Regions from separate parts of the Aliiglaciecola sp. SL4 genome, predicted to be linked through region 2. Evidence: predicted binding sites of a transcription regulator. Region 2 holds the regulator's gene; each other region holds the start of a gene.

Region 1 (4,293 bases), 270 kb from region 2:
TTCAAGAATACCAGGTAATCTTGACTCAAGTACATCTTTACCTAAGTGATCAAGCTTAAGTTTAATGTGAGTACCCCAAGGACCGTCACAACCACGCCCCTCACGAATCTCGGTCATCATTGAACGAGCAACAACGTCACGACCCGCCAAATCTTTCGCGTTTGGTGCATAACGTTCCATAAAGCGTTCGCCGTCTTTGTTTAGAAGGTAACCACCTTCACCACGACAACCTTCGGTTACTAGGGTACCAGCGCCGGCGATACCGGTCGGGTGGAACTGCCACATTTCCATATCTTGAACCGGTACGCCAGCTCGTAATGCCATACCAACACCATCACCAGTGTTAATGTGAGCATTAGTAGTTGAAGCATAGATACGACCTGCTCCGCCTGTAGCTAACACCACCGCTTTAGATTTGAAGTAAACGACTTCACCACTTTCAATGTCAATTGCAGTACAACCTACTACATCACCATTTTGGTTTTTGACTAAATCAAGGGCGTACCATTCACTGAATACTTTCGTTTTATTTTTAACATTTTGCTGATAAAGCAAATGCAATAATGCGTGACCTGTACGGTCAGCTGCCGCTGCAGTACGAGCACCTTGCTCACCACCGAAGTTTTGCGACTGCCCACCGAAAGGACGCTGATAAATTCTGCCGTCTTCAAAACGAGAAAATGGTAATCCCATATTTTCCATTTCAATAATGGCTTCAGGACCTGTTTTACACATATATTCGATAGCATCTTGGTCACCGATATAATCAGAACCTTTAACGGTATCGTACATGTGCCATTCCCAGTTATCTTCGTGGGCATTACCTAACGCTACAGTAATTCCACCTTGAGCAGAAACCGTGTGTGATCGTGTTGGAAATACTTTTGAAAGTAACGCACAGGACTTACCTGATTGAGAAATTTGTAAAGCTGCTCGCATTCCAGCGCCGCCAGCTCCTACTACTACTGCATCGAACTCATGTACCGGAATACTCACTACACACCCCACAAAACAAATAAACCAACTGCAACATAAACAAATGCAATAATGTTAAGAACATATTGTAACGTTGCTCGCAAACCTGGCCCCTTGACATAGTCTGTTAAAACTTGCCAAAGACCAATTCTTACATGATACATAATTGCTACTAGCGTAATGAAAGTGAAAACTTTCATAAATATGCTAGAAAATAAATCTTTCCAAATTTCAAATGTCACCACGGGTGTAGCAATGAAGAAATAGGTCATGTAAAAAGAAAATAAGGTTATGATAAGTGCCGTAGCACGCAGAGTAACAAAATCTTGTACTCCGTTACGTTTTAAACCCGCTTGTTCGGTTACCACAATATAACTCCTATAACGATAGTCACTAATACCCACAAACCAATAGTGGCTTGTGCGCTTAAGTTGCCTGAATCGATTTCTTCCCAGTGACCCATATCCATAATCACGTGACGGATACCGCCAAGGATATGATAGGTCAAGGCGGATAAGGTACCGATAGCAACGAATTTACCAAGAGGCCCTGCCATTACTTCTTGCACTGTATTGAATCCATCTAAGGATGATACAGATACAGCCCACGCCCAGATCACAAAAATCAGAGCGAAGAACATAGCCACACCGGTTGCCCGATGTAAAATAGAAACTATAGCTGAGGGGGGAAAACTTATCGTATTGAGTTGAAGATTGACTGGTCTTTGTTTTTTCACTTTATGTGCCTGTAATCATTGTTGAGGTTTGACGCATTTATTTAAAGTTATTATGTTGTATAGTGCATAAACGAAATAGAGTTAAGCAAGCCCAACTGTTAACGCCTTGTTAATTAACTGTTAAACCTTTAACAACTAAGCGTTTTTTTCATTTAGTGTTGTAAAGTATATCCAGCGTTGAGATTAATTACAATTTTTGTTCTAGATAAAAACAGTTTAATTCTGAATTTGGGTAGTTATGAGTATTCTAGGTACATTTTAAGAATAAATATTAAACATTCATGTATTAAAATTGACTTGAGCTAACTTTCTAAGTACAAATACCACATTTTTTTTCATGGCTGTTATTATTGTATATATTTTTAACAGTTTAAGAACTTAGTCTAAGGAGAACATCTTATGGCAGAAACTAAAGCCATTTTAAAAGTAGGCGACAAAGAAGTAGAACTTCCGGTACTTTCGGGAACTGCTGGGAACGACGTAATAGATGTTCGAGCATTAGGCTCTAGCGGGTACTTCACTTTCGACCCTGGTTTCATGGCTACTGGTTCTTGCGAATCATCCATCACTTTCATTGATGGAGCTAAAGGCGTATTGCTACATAGAGGTTATTCAATTGAAGAATTGGCGAGAGACGCTGATTATATTGAAGTTTGTTACATGTTATTACACGACAAAACGCCAACTTCAGAAGAGTATACTGATTTTAAAAACACCATAACGCGTCACACTTTGGTTCACGATCAATTAACAAATTTCTTTAGAGGCTTCCGCAGAGATGCTCACCCAATGGCCATGTTGTGTGGCACAGTTGGTGCTCTTTCTAGCTTCTATCACGATGACTTGGATATTTCAGATCCTGAACAACGCCTAAGAAGTGCATACCGCTTAATCGCGAAAATGCCGACTTTAGTTGCTATGTGTTACAAATATAACGTTGGTCAACCCTTCGTTTATCCAAGAAATGATTTAAGTTATGCAGAAAACTTCCTAAATATGATGTTTTCTGTACCTGCTGAAAATTATGAAATAAGCCCAGCAGTTTCTCGCGCTATGGATCGTATCTTTACGTTACATGCGGATCACGAACAAAATGCTTCTACTTCAACAGTAAGACTTGCCGGTTCATCTGGTGCTAACCCTTACGCATGTATCGCCGCTGGTGTTGCATCTTTATGGGGACCTGCTCATGGTGGAGCAAATGAAGCATGTTTAAACATGTTACAAGAAATTGGCAGTGTTGACCGTATTCCAGAGTTTATTGATCGCGCTAAAGACAAAAATGACCCGTTCAGATTAATGGGCTTTGGTCATCGCGTATACAAAAACCATGATCCTCGTGCAACTGTAATGCGTGAAAGCTGTCATGAAGTCCTTGAAGAAATGAATATTGACGATCCATTGTTAAATGTAGCAATGGAACTTGAAAAAATTGCATTAAGCGACCCTTACTTCGCTGAGAAGAAGCTTTTCCCGAATGTGGATTTTTATTCAGGTATCATTCTTAAGGCAATAGGTATTCCAACTAACATGTTTACTTGTATTTTTGCCCTAGCAAGAACTGTCGGTTGGGTATCTCATTGGCATGAAATGCTAAGTCAACCTGGTCAAAAAATTGGTCGTCCTCGCCAGCTTTATACTGGTGAAGAGGTAAGAAAATACAACCCAATTAAAAAGTAACCAGTTAGTAATGTTAAAAATAGCGCCTATTGGCGCTATTTTTTTTCCTTTTAATTGACTGTAAACTTACTATTTTACAAAAACTTAGATATCTACGTTAATTTATCTTTAAAATTATGAAACTTGTCGTCATTGTTGACGTAACAAATATATAACATTAAAAAAAGTGATAAAAATGCTTAAATACCACGCCAAAATATTAGGTTACGCAGGATTAATACCCTTTATCATGCTGCCTTTTTTTATACTTTGGGAAACCGTCTCTTACTTTGAAGGCGTAGACTTTTTCATTCAGTATTCTGCAATAATTTTATCATTCTTAGGTGGGGCATTATGGTTTGATGGAATTGACAAAAAACGCTCTGTAGTCTTCTTATATATGGCGATGCTGCCGTCAATTCTAGCTTGGCTAAGTGTAATTTGGTTACCTCCGGTAATCGCGCTAATGACCTTAGCTTGCAGCTATACCCTAGTCATTTTCTACGAGTTTAGACTCTATACCCTCGCCTCATGGTATCGCTCATTGCGTATCCGTCTAACCGCAATTACCATTGGCAGCCATTTAATGATTATTTGGATAATTCAACAAATGTCTCGATAGTTGCCACAATGCCTGTCCCTACCATCATTCATTATCCAAAAAAAATAGCCCATAAGGACTATTTTTATTAACTTTTAACTACTACACAATTGAATTAAGCGCGGATAATCTCCAATAACTCTGCGGTTTTTTCCTCCATCAAGGTAATATCCCCTGAGGATTCAACATTTAATCGGATAACAGGTTCGGTATTCGATTTCCTTAAGTTAAACCGCCAATTACCAAACTCCAATCCTACACCGTCAGTATCATCAATGACCTCTGCCATGGGCTGATATTTTGCTATAACACGAGCAAGTGC
Region 2 (4,293 bases):
TGGTGAAACGTTTCCAGTCGATGGGGTGATAACATCTGGCGATGGAAACGTAGATGAGTCCATGTTGACGGGTGAGTCTGAGAAAATCAAAAAGAATATTGGTGACCATGTGTATGGCGGCACCATTAGTCTGTCAGGCTCATTTGAAATAGAAGTTGAAAATGAACTTAAATTATCCTTAGTAAATAAAATACTACGTTTGCAAGAATTAGCCCTTGCCGATAAACCCAAGGCTGCAGTGTATGCTGATGTAGCCTCAAAATATTTTATTGTAATTGTTCTAGGAATTACTCTGATTAGTTATTTCGGTTGGTTAGCTTATCAACCAGATCGGGCATTTTGGGTGGCCATATCGATTTTAGTCGCCACCTGCCCTTGTGCATTAAGCTTAGCAACCCCCACGGCATTAACTAGCGCCATAGCAAAGTTAAACCAATATGGTTTATTGGTAAAAAGAGCAAATATAATTGACGTCATGCCTGATGTCGATACGGTAATTTTTGATAAAACAGGTACCCTCACTAATGGTCACTTTAGTGTAAGTGAAGTTGAGCTATTTAATCATTCAGACGAAAATTTTGTATTCAACTTAGCGGCTGGCATCGAGCAGTATTCTAAACATCCAATCTCCCAAGCGTTTCAATCCAAAACGCCTCTAGAGGTTAATCACGTAGACACCATTGCTGGCAAAGGCTTGCAAGGTACCTATCAATCACAAATTGTAAAGATTGGTAATTTAAGCATTTTAGATGATAAATTAAATTTGCCAGTAAACCCTGATGACTCTCGCGTGTATTTGCAATTAGGCAAACAATTAATCGCCGCATTCACGGTAAAAGATGTAGTCAAAAAAGACGCTAAACAGCTCGTCAATGACCTGAGTAGCAAACAATTAGTGATGTTAAGTGGTGACGCCGAAACAAGTGCTACCTCGGTTGCCAACGCCTTGGGAATTCCCAATGTGTATTTTAGGCAAACTCCTCAACAAAAACTCAATTACATCCAAAGTTTACAAGCTGATGGACATAAAGTGTTGATGATTGGAGATGGTATTAATGACGCGCCTGTATTAGCGGCTGCCGATGTATCTATTGCAGTAGGTGACGCGAGTGACATGGCGAAACGTTCAGCCGATATCATTTTATTAAATTCGAAATTAAGTAATGTAAAATTTGCTGTTAGTATGGCAATCAAGGTACGCCATAAGATTAAACAGAATATGGTCTGGGCTATAGGTTACAACGCACTTATTCTTCCTCTTGCAGTGGCTGGATACTTAAGCCCATGGATGGCCGTTATCGGTATGTCTTTAAGTTCAATCATTGTAGTAGCAAATTCAATTCGTCTGCTCCGTTAATAGGAAACTAAATTGAGTATTATTTATGTATTAATCCCCATCGCTATACTGCTCGTTTTGTTAGCTATCGGGATCTTTTTTTGGGCAGTTAAGTCAAATCAATTTGAAGATTTAGAACGTCAAGGTTACAACATTTTATTCGATGATGACGTAGACAAAAAAGCACCACAAAAAACCCCTAAAACTGATAAAGAATGAACGATATCAGCTGGTTCTCAGCGATTTTAATTGGTCTTGCAGGTAGTGTACATTGTGCAGGGATGTGCGGCGGTATTGTTACCTCATTTACCTTTGCCTTGCCAAAAAATCAGTCACAATGGCCATTTTTAATCGCTTATAATACAGGACGTATTTTATCCTACAGTGTTGCTGGCGCTATCGCCGGACTTTTAGGGCAAGTTGTCACAACCCAATCTTTCATCAACCCACAAGTACTCACCCTGTTTGGTGGGGTATTTATGGTATTACTGGGGCTTTATGTGGGTCAATGGTCTAAATTGCTCACCAAGGTCGAAAAAGTTGGTGCTATTTTTTGGCGTAAAATCAGTCCGTTGTCAAAACGTTTTATTCCCTTTAAACACCCTATGTATGCCGTACCCTATGGTGTGATTTGGGGTTGGCTGCCCTGCGGATTAGTATATTCAACATTAACCTGGAGTGTTTCCACTGGCAGCGCCGTACAAGGTGCGTTGACCATGTTTTGTTTTGGTTTAGGCACACTGCCTATTATGTTAGCAATGGGAGCTAGCGCCACTCAAATCAGAAGTTGGTTAACACAATCCTTAGTAAAACGTAGCGTCGCAGTTTTATTATGTTTATTTGGCTTGATTTTATGTTACCAAGGGATTCATAATTGGTAACGAATGAATTAAGTGGAATTATCTAATGTCTGATTCGAACAAGTTCAGTATTCGCTGCCAAAATTGCAGTTTTAACCACCTTTGCATCCCCGTAGCCCTGAACCAAACAGAAATGGAAAGTTTGGATGAGATAATCGAGCGTAAACGTCCTTTGCATAAAAATGATCAGCTCACTATTCCAGGGCAGAAATTCACCTCCTTATTTGCGGTAAGAACAGGTTCATTTAAATCCTATATTACCTCCCCTGATGGAGAACAACAGATAACCGGGTTTCATTTTCCTGGTGATATTGTTGGTTTCGACGGACTCTTTTCAGACAGTTACCAAAGTTACAACCAAGCCATGGAAACCTCTATGGTGTGTGAGTTACCCTATGACAAGCTTGATACTATGAGCGAGCAACTTCCGTCTTTACGTAAAGAAGTGCTTAAGATCATGAGCACGGAAATAAACCAAGACCATAGTATGATGATGCTATTGAATAAACGTACCGCAGAGGAACGTCTTGCACATTTTTTGGTTAATTTATCTGACCGCTTTCACTCTCGTGGTTTTTCGGAAACAGAGTTCAACTTAACCATGACGCGCAACGAAATAGGTAACCATTTAGGTCTTACCGTAGAAACCGTGAGCCGTTTATTAACCCGTTTTCAAAAAGAAAATATCATAAAAGTAGATGGCAAATTTATCCAGCTCCTCGATTTATCCACCCTTAGAACTAAACTCGGTGAACATGTTTTGCAGAATAAAGCCTGCGGATAAGCCTTTCCTGTTAAGTTGATTTAGGTCAAAACAAATAGTCGGTTAACTGGCAAAATAGCTAAATTACCCATACACTTAAGTTGTAAGTGTAAACCTTTCAAGGGAGTTAACTAATGTCCATATTTAACAAAATACTAGCCGTTGTAGACCCGACCACTGATGATCAGAAAGCGTTTAAACGTGCTCTCTTACTGGCACAAAAAACGGGGGCAAGTGTTACTGCCTTTCTTTCCATTTACGATTTCTCGTATGAAATGACCACTATGTTAACCGTAGATGAACGAGAAACAATGCGCCAAGCTGTGGTGGATGATAAAACTGATTGGCTAGCCAATATCGTTGAGCCCTTGTCAGCTAACTCTTCAACCTCTGTAGATATCAAAGTAGTTTGGCATAATCGTCCTTATGAAAGTGTCTTATTTGAGGTGATTGACCACAGTTATGACTTAATTGTAAAAGGCACTCACGAGCACGACACCTTGAAATCGGTTATTTTCACCCCTACCGATTGGCATATATTAAGAAAATCACCCGTGCCTGTATTGCTTGTCAAAGAACATGACTGGCCAAGCAATGGCAACATTTTAGCGGCTGTAGATGTGGGTAGCGAAGATGATGAGCACCATAGTTTAAATAGAACCATTACGAAAACTGCAGGGATGATGGCTGATTTATTAGAAGGCAAAGTCAACCTTGTTAACTCTTACCCTGGGACACCGGTGAATATTGCCATAGAAATTCCAGAGTTTGATCCCGTTGGTTATACGGAATCAGTCAAGCAGCATCATGCTAAATGTATGCTTGAACATGCACAACAATTCAATATACCTCAAGAAAACCAGCATCTAAGTGAAGGTTTACCTGAAGATGTGATCCCATCAGTTGCTAAAACCATAGATGCAGAGTTAGTAGTGATTGGAACTGTAGGTCGAACAGGGATTACCGCAGCTCTTATTGGTAATACCGCTGAACACACGATCGACTCTCTCAATTGTGATGTTTTAGCCATAAAACCTGAAGGTTTTGAGTGTCCACTCAAGCACTAGTAATACATTAGCAATATCAGAGCAGAACTTTACCTAAAACATTTGAAATTAGAGTGTTTATGTCCTTTATGAGGACAGGTATAATCTGCGCTGATTGCAATGTTTTCTAGGAATATAATGAGTAAGATCGAGTCTCTGTCTGAGAGTAAAAAATACAGTTTCAATAAACTTCAAAAGCGCTTAAGACGAAATGTAGGTAAAGCAATCGCCGATTTCAACATGATCGAGGATGGCGATAAAGTGATGGTTTGCCTGTCTGGCGGTAAA
Region 3 (4,293 bases), on a different contig from region 2:
TGGCAATAAACTCATCTATATCATTATAGGCGGCACGCTTTTTATCATCATTGCGTATATATAAAGAAAACTGTTCGGTGCGGTAAGGCTCACTAAAATACGCAAACTCTTCCCGTGCAGGGGTTTTAGACGCGCCAATAAGTATGTCGACGTTACCCGAGCGCAAATCTTCCAATAAGGATACCCAAGTGCCTTGCACGTAAGATACAGAGCAACCCATTTCATTTAGCACTCCAGTGACAATATGAATATCGACGCCACTTACCTCGCCATCAACGTTGATATACTGGTAAGGTTCCCAGACATCAAAGCCTAAACTATATGAACAAGATGGATATTCAACGTTGTTCTCAGCGGATTGTTCAGTTTCTTTCAAGGGTTGTTCTTCAGATGTTTGACTTGACAACTTTGCCTGTTGTGGACTGCATGCAATTAAGGCAAAAGACAAACTCATTACTAATAGCATTTTAAGCGTTTTCATAATGGTGTCCTCCATAAATAATCCACCTTAAGTTTAAGCGAGATTTCCAATTTTGCTATTTTCGATGTCCTTATACTCACACTAAAACTAAAGTACTGATGTAAGTTTCAGTTATTTAATACAAATTTTCTCTGTAACTCTTTTTGCGGATATTCTACTATTCTTCTGAGAAGCACATCAGTTGGGGTAAAATCAATGGATAAACAAGTCAGTTCTAGATCAACTAGTCAAAAAGCACTACGAATTAACCTCGACGAAAAAAAATATGGGACTATTGTTGAAATAGGCGCTGGGCAAGAGGTTGCCAGACAATTTTTTATTGCTGGTGCAGCAGCCGGGACAATAGCAAAAACTATGTCAGCCTATGACATGGTTTTTTCAGATGCTATCTACGGAGTGCAACAAGATGGGCGTTATGTGAGTCAAGCCCGTGTTCAAGCGATGATGGAACAAGAGTTCGACTTAGTTGTCGATCGAGTAGGTAATATTCGCTCTAAAAGTTCACGTTATTTTGCTTATGCAGCTACGGTGGCAGCGAAAAGTTTTGGCCGCAAAAACGAATGTCATGCGTGGCTAGGGGTTCGTATTCAAATGTACCCTGGTGCAGAACCTTCTGATATTAAAGTCCATGTGCGTATGCTTGATGATAATGCAGAAGCGCAACAACAAGCATTAGGCGTGATTGGTGTGAATTTAATATACGCTGCTTATTTCTATTTTGAAGATCCAAAAATGATTATCGATTCACTCACCGATAACATGAAACCCAATCGAGTTGAAATTGACTTTATCGACTTCAAAGGCCCCTACTTCCTTGATGCAGATAATCGAATTAAAAATTTGCACCTGATCCGCAGCTGGAAAACCCGCGCAGTCATGTTCAAACCGGATGGAAGTGTGGCGATCCCAGCAGAACTGCTGTACAAAAAGAATATTCTCACCATTCGAGGTTCATTCAGGCCAGTAACTAAGCTCAATGTCGATATGATTGAACAAGGCCAAACATCTTTTTACGAATTAAAAGGTGTGGATAAATCGAATACAGCGGTCATTGCAGAAATATCCTTAAATGATATGAAAGGGAATGACGCGCAAATGCCTGAAAAAGACATAGTCGCGCGAGTACAACTGCTTAACTCTTTAGGTTATAACGTGATGGTGTCAGACTATACTCGTTATTTCTCGTTACGAGCTTATTTCCGTCAATACACCAAGATGCAAATAGGCATTGTGGTGGGTATGGTAAATATCAAACAGATTTTTGATGAAGCCAGCTATAAAGGTGTTGAAGGCGGAATAATGGAAGGCTTCGGAAAACTGTTTCCGGACAATACCCGCATGTATATCTATCCAGAGATAGATGAAAATGGCGAACTCAATGACTTCACCTTGGTAAAAGTTCCAGAGCATCTACGCTTCCTTTATCGACATCTACTGGAAAATGGTTTCCTTGCCGGAATTGAATGCAGTGATAGCGAATTATTTTCAATCTATTCCCGAGATTTATTGAGGCAACTACCCTTAGGTCGCGGGGAGTGGGAAAGTGCAGTTCCCGAAAGTGTTGCTGAGGAAATTATAGCGAATAAGTTTTTTGGTTACCGTGAACGTTAAAGTTTTAATCATTTGATAGGCATAAAAATGGCAGTTAATCTGCCATTTTTCACTTTTACTCCCTTGCCAATTTAACCACAATTTTCAAGTTGGCAAAATATTGCGCAAGATCAATAAAGCTCAAATGTAAAAAAACTAAACTGCAATAACTAAATGATTATTGCGAATTACACCATGAACTCAAAACGATTCTTCGACCCCAATTTACTTGAAAAATACAACACAAATGGGCCACGTTATACCTCCTACCCTACGGCATTGTCCTTTAGTGAATCTTTTTACAATGATGATTTAATCAAAGCGGTAAAGACTTCACCGAATACGGATCTGTCACTTTATATTCATATCCCCTTTTGTCACAGTCTATGTTACTACTGTGGATGCAACAAAGTTGTCACCCGCCACCCAGAAAAGGCGGAGGATTATATGTTTCATTTACTGGCTGAAATTACTCAGCGTCAGGAGTTGTTTAAGAAGCACGTAGTTCGTCAAATTCATTTAGGAGGAGGTACCCCAAGTTTCTTAAGCAAACAACAGCTTTCAAACTTAATAGCGGTATTGAAAAGTCACTTCAAACTTAGCGAAGACGTAGAGATTGGTATAGAAATAGACCCTAGAAACTTAACCTTAGATTACATTGACCACCTTGCTAATATTGGTTTTAACCGACTCAGTATCGGTGTTCAAGATATTGATCCCCAGGTGCAAAAAGCTATAAATAGGGTGCAATCTACAGAATTGATCGAACAAATTGTTGAACGAGCAAATAAAATTGGCTTTAACTCAGTTAATTTAGATCTGATTTATGGGCTTCCCCATCAAACCCCAGAACGATTTGAACGCACTGTTGATAAAGTAATTCAAATGGGTGTGCAAAGAATATCTCTGTTTAGTTATGCCCATTTACCGGAACGCTTTCCTGCCCAACGAAAACTGCGTGATGAGTGGCTGCCTAATGCAAATCAAAAACTGGAACTGATGAAGTTAGCAATTGAACGTTTTCTAGATGCAGGTTATAACATGATTGGTATGGATCATTTTGCTAAACCAAATGACGAACTAGCCAAGGCGCAAAAGCAACAAAAACTGCACCGTAATTTTCAAGGCTACACCACCCACGCAGATTGTGATCTACTTGGTTTTGGAGTGTCCGCAATCAGCAATATCGGCGATTGTTTCAGTCAAAACTACAAACAATTAGGCGAGTATTATCAAGGATTAAATGAAACCCATAGTGCGGTTCACAAAGGCGTCAAATTAAACCTTGATGACCAAATAAGAGGCTTCGTTATTAGCCAATTAATGTGTAACTTCTCCCTAGATAAATCCCAAGTGGAAAACCTGTATGACATCCAGTTTGACCATTATTTCAAGCACAGTTTGCGTGCTTTACAGCCATTTGAGGAAGATAATCTAATTGAAAACTCAGCCACGAAAATTGTCGTTAAAGACAAAGCTAGGCTACTGATCCGTAATATTTGTATGAGCTTTGATGCCTATATTAAGAATCAGCAAATAGGTCGCTATTCTCGGGTGATATAAAGCAATATAATCAAGGTAAGTCTTACAGTAAACCGGCCTTCTTAATACTCAAATACGTGTTTAGCACATTGGGTGTTAGGTGGGAAGCTGGTGCATTGATACAAATCACGCCTTCTCGTTTTAGCCGTTGAACATTACGATCTATGGACTTTTTAATTTTATGGGCTGACGCATATACAATGGCGTCCTCGAAAGTTTCTACAGAGTGATCATCTATCTGTTTATAGATGGGTTCTTCGATACTGATCACCGCAACTAAATGCTTGCCTTTGAGTAATTCTACCGCTTTAAGTAAATCGTCAAAATCTTCATCTCGCAGACAACTAACTAAGAGTATCAATGCCCGCTTAGGTTGTTTGACTAACAACTCCTGTGCTGCGCTTAGGTAATCACTGGCAATCTTTTGAGGATATAGGTCATAAAAATGCTGCATAACTTTACTAACATTTTGCGCACCACGCACATGACTTAACCAACGAGATTCGCTACCAAAACTTTGCAAACTTAGGTTATCGCCATTTTTTAATGCGGTGTATGACAACATGATCAGTGAATTAAGGGCATGGTCAAAATAACTCAGATCATCATCCTGCACGTGCATACGTCGGCCAGAGTCGAGCATAATAATGACATGCTGATTTTTTTCTTCCTGATACTCC

Evidence for each region. The regulator FNR, encoded in region 2, switches genes on or off when oxygen is low (the NO sensors DNR and NnrR bind a similar motif). The targets are predictions, from matches to a motif close to TTGATCTAGATCAA.
Region 1: a site for FNR is predicted at 1,908-1,921, ahead of gltA (citrate synthase). Genes of this name have one in related genera too.
Region 3: a site for FNR is predicted at 2,193-2,206, ahead of hemN (oxygen-independent coproporphyrinogen III oxidase). Genes of this name have one in related genera too.

What each region holds. Positions count from the first base shown of each region.
Region 1 is NZ_JBGOSE010000002.1:302,461-306,753, forward strand. It holds gene sdhA (succinate dehydrogenase flavoprotein subunit) at 1-996, opposite strand, end outside; gene sdhD (succinate dehydrogenase, hydrophobic membrane anchor protein) at 996-1,343, opposite strand; gene sdhC (succinate dehydrogenase, cytochrome b556 subunit) at 1,337-1,711, opposite strand; gene gltA (citrate synthase) at 2,111-3,391, shown strand; gene AB6T38_RS04990 (DUF3429 domain-containing protein) at 3,567-3,992, shown strand; gene AB6T38_RS04995 (phosphomannomutase CpsG) at 4,087-4,293, opposite strand, start outside.
Region 2 is NZ_JBGOSE010000002.1:37,105-41,397, reverse strand. It holds gene AB6T38_RS03900 (heavy metal translocating P-type ATPase) at 1-1,357, shown strand, start outside; gene ccoS (cbb3-type cytochrome oxidase assembly protein CcoS) at 1,370-1,555, shown strand; gene AB6T38_RS03890 (sulfite exporter TauE/SafE family protein) at 1,552-2,217, shown strand; gene fnr (fumarate/nitrate reduction transcriptional regulator Fnr) at 2,243-2,980, shown strand; gene uspE (universal stress protein UspE) at 3,094-4,026, shown strand; gene ttcA (tRNA 2-thiocytidine(32) synthetase TtcA) at 4,162-4,293, shown strand, end outside.
Region 3 is NZ_JBGOSE010000011.1:112,638-116,930, reverse strand. It holds gene AB6T38_RS15240 (substrate-binding periplasmic protein) at 1-481, opposite strand, end outside; gene AB6T38_RS15235 (TonB-dependent receptor) at 677-2,092, shown strand; gene hemN (oxygen-independent coproporphyrinogen III oxidase) at 2,267-3,634, shown strand; gene AB6T38_RS15225 (DUF58 domain-containing protein) at 3,657-4,293, opposite strand, start outside.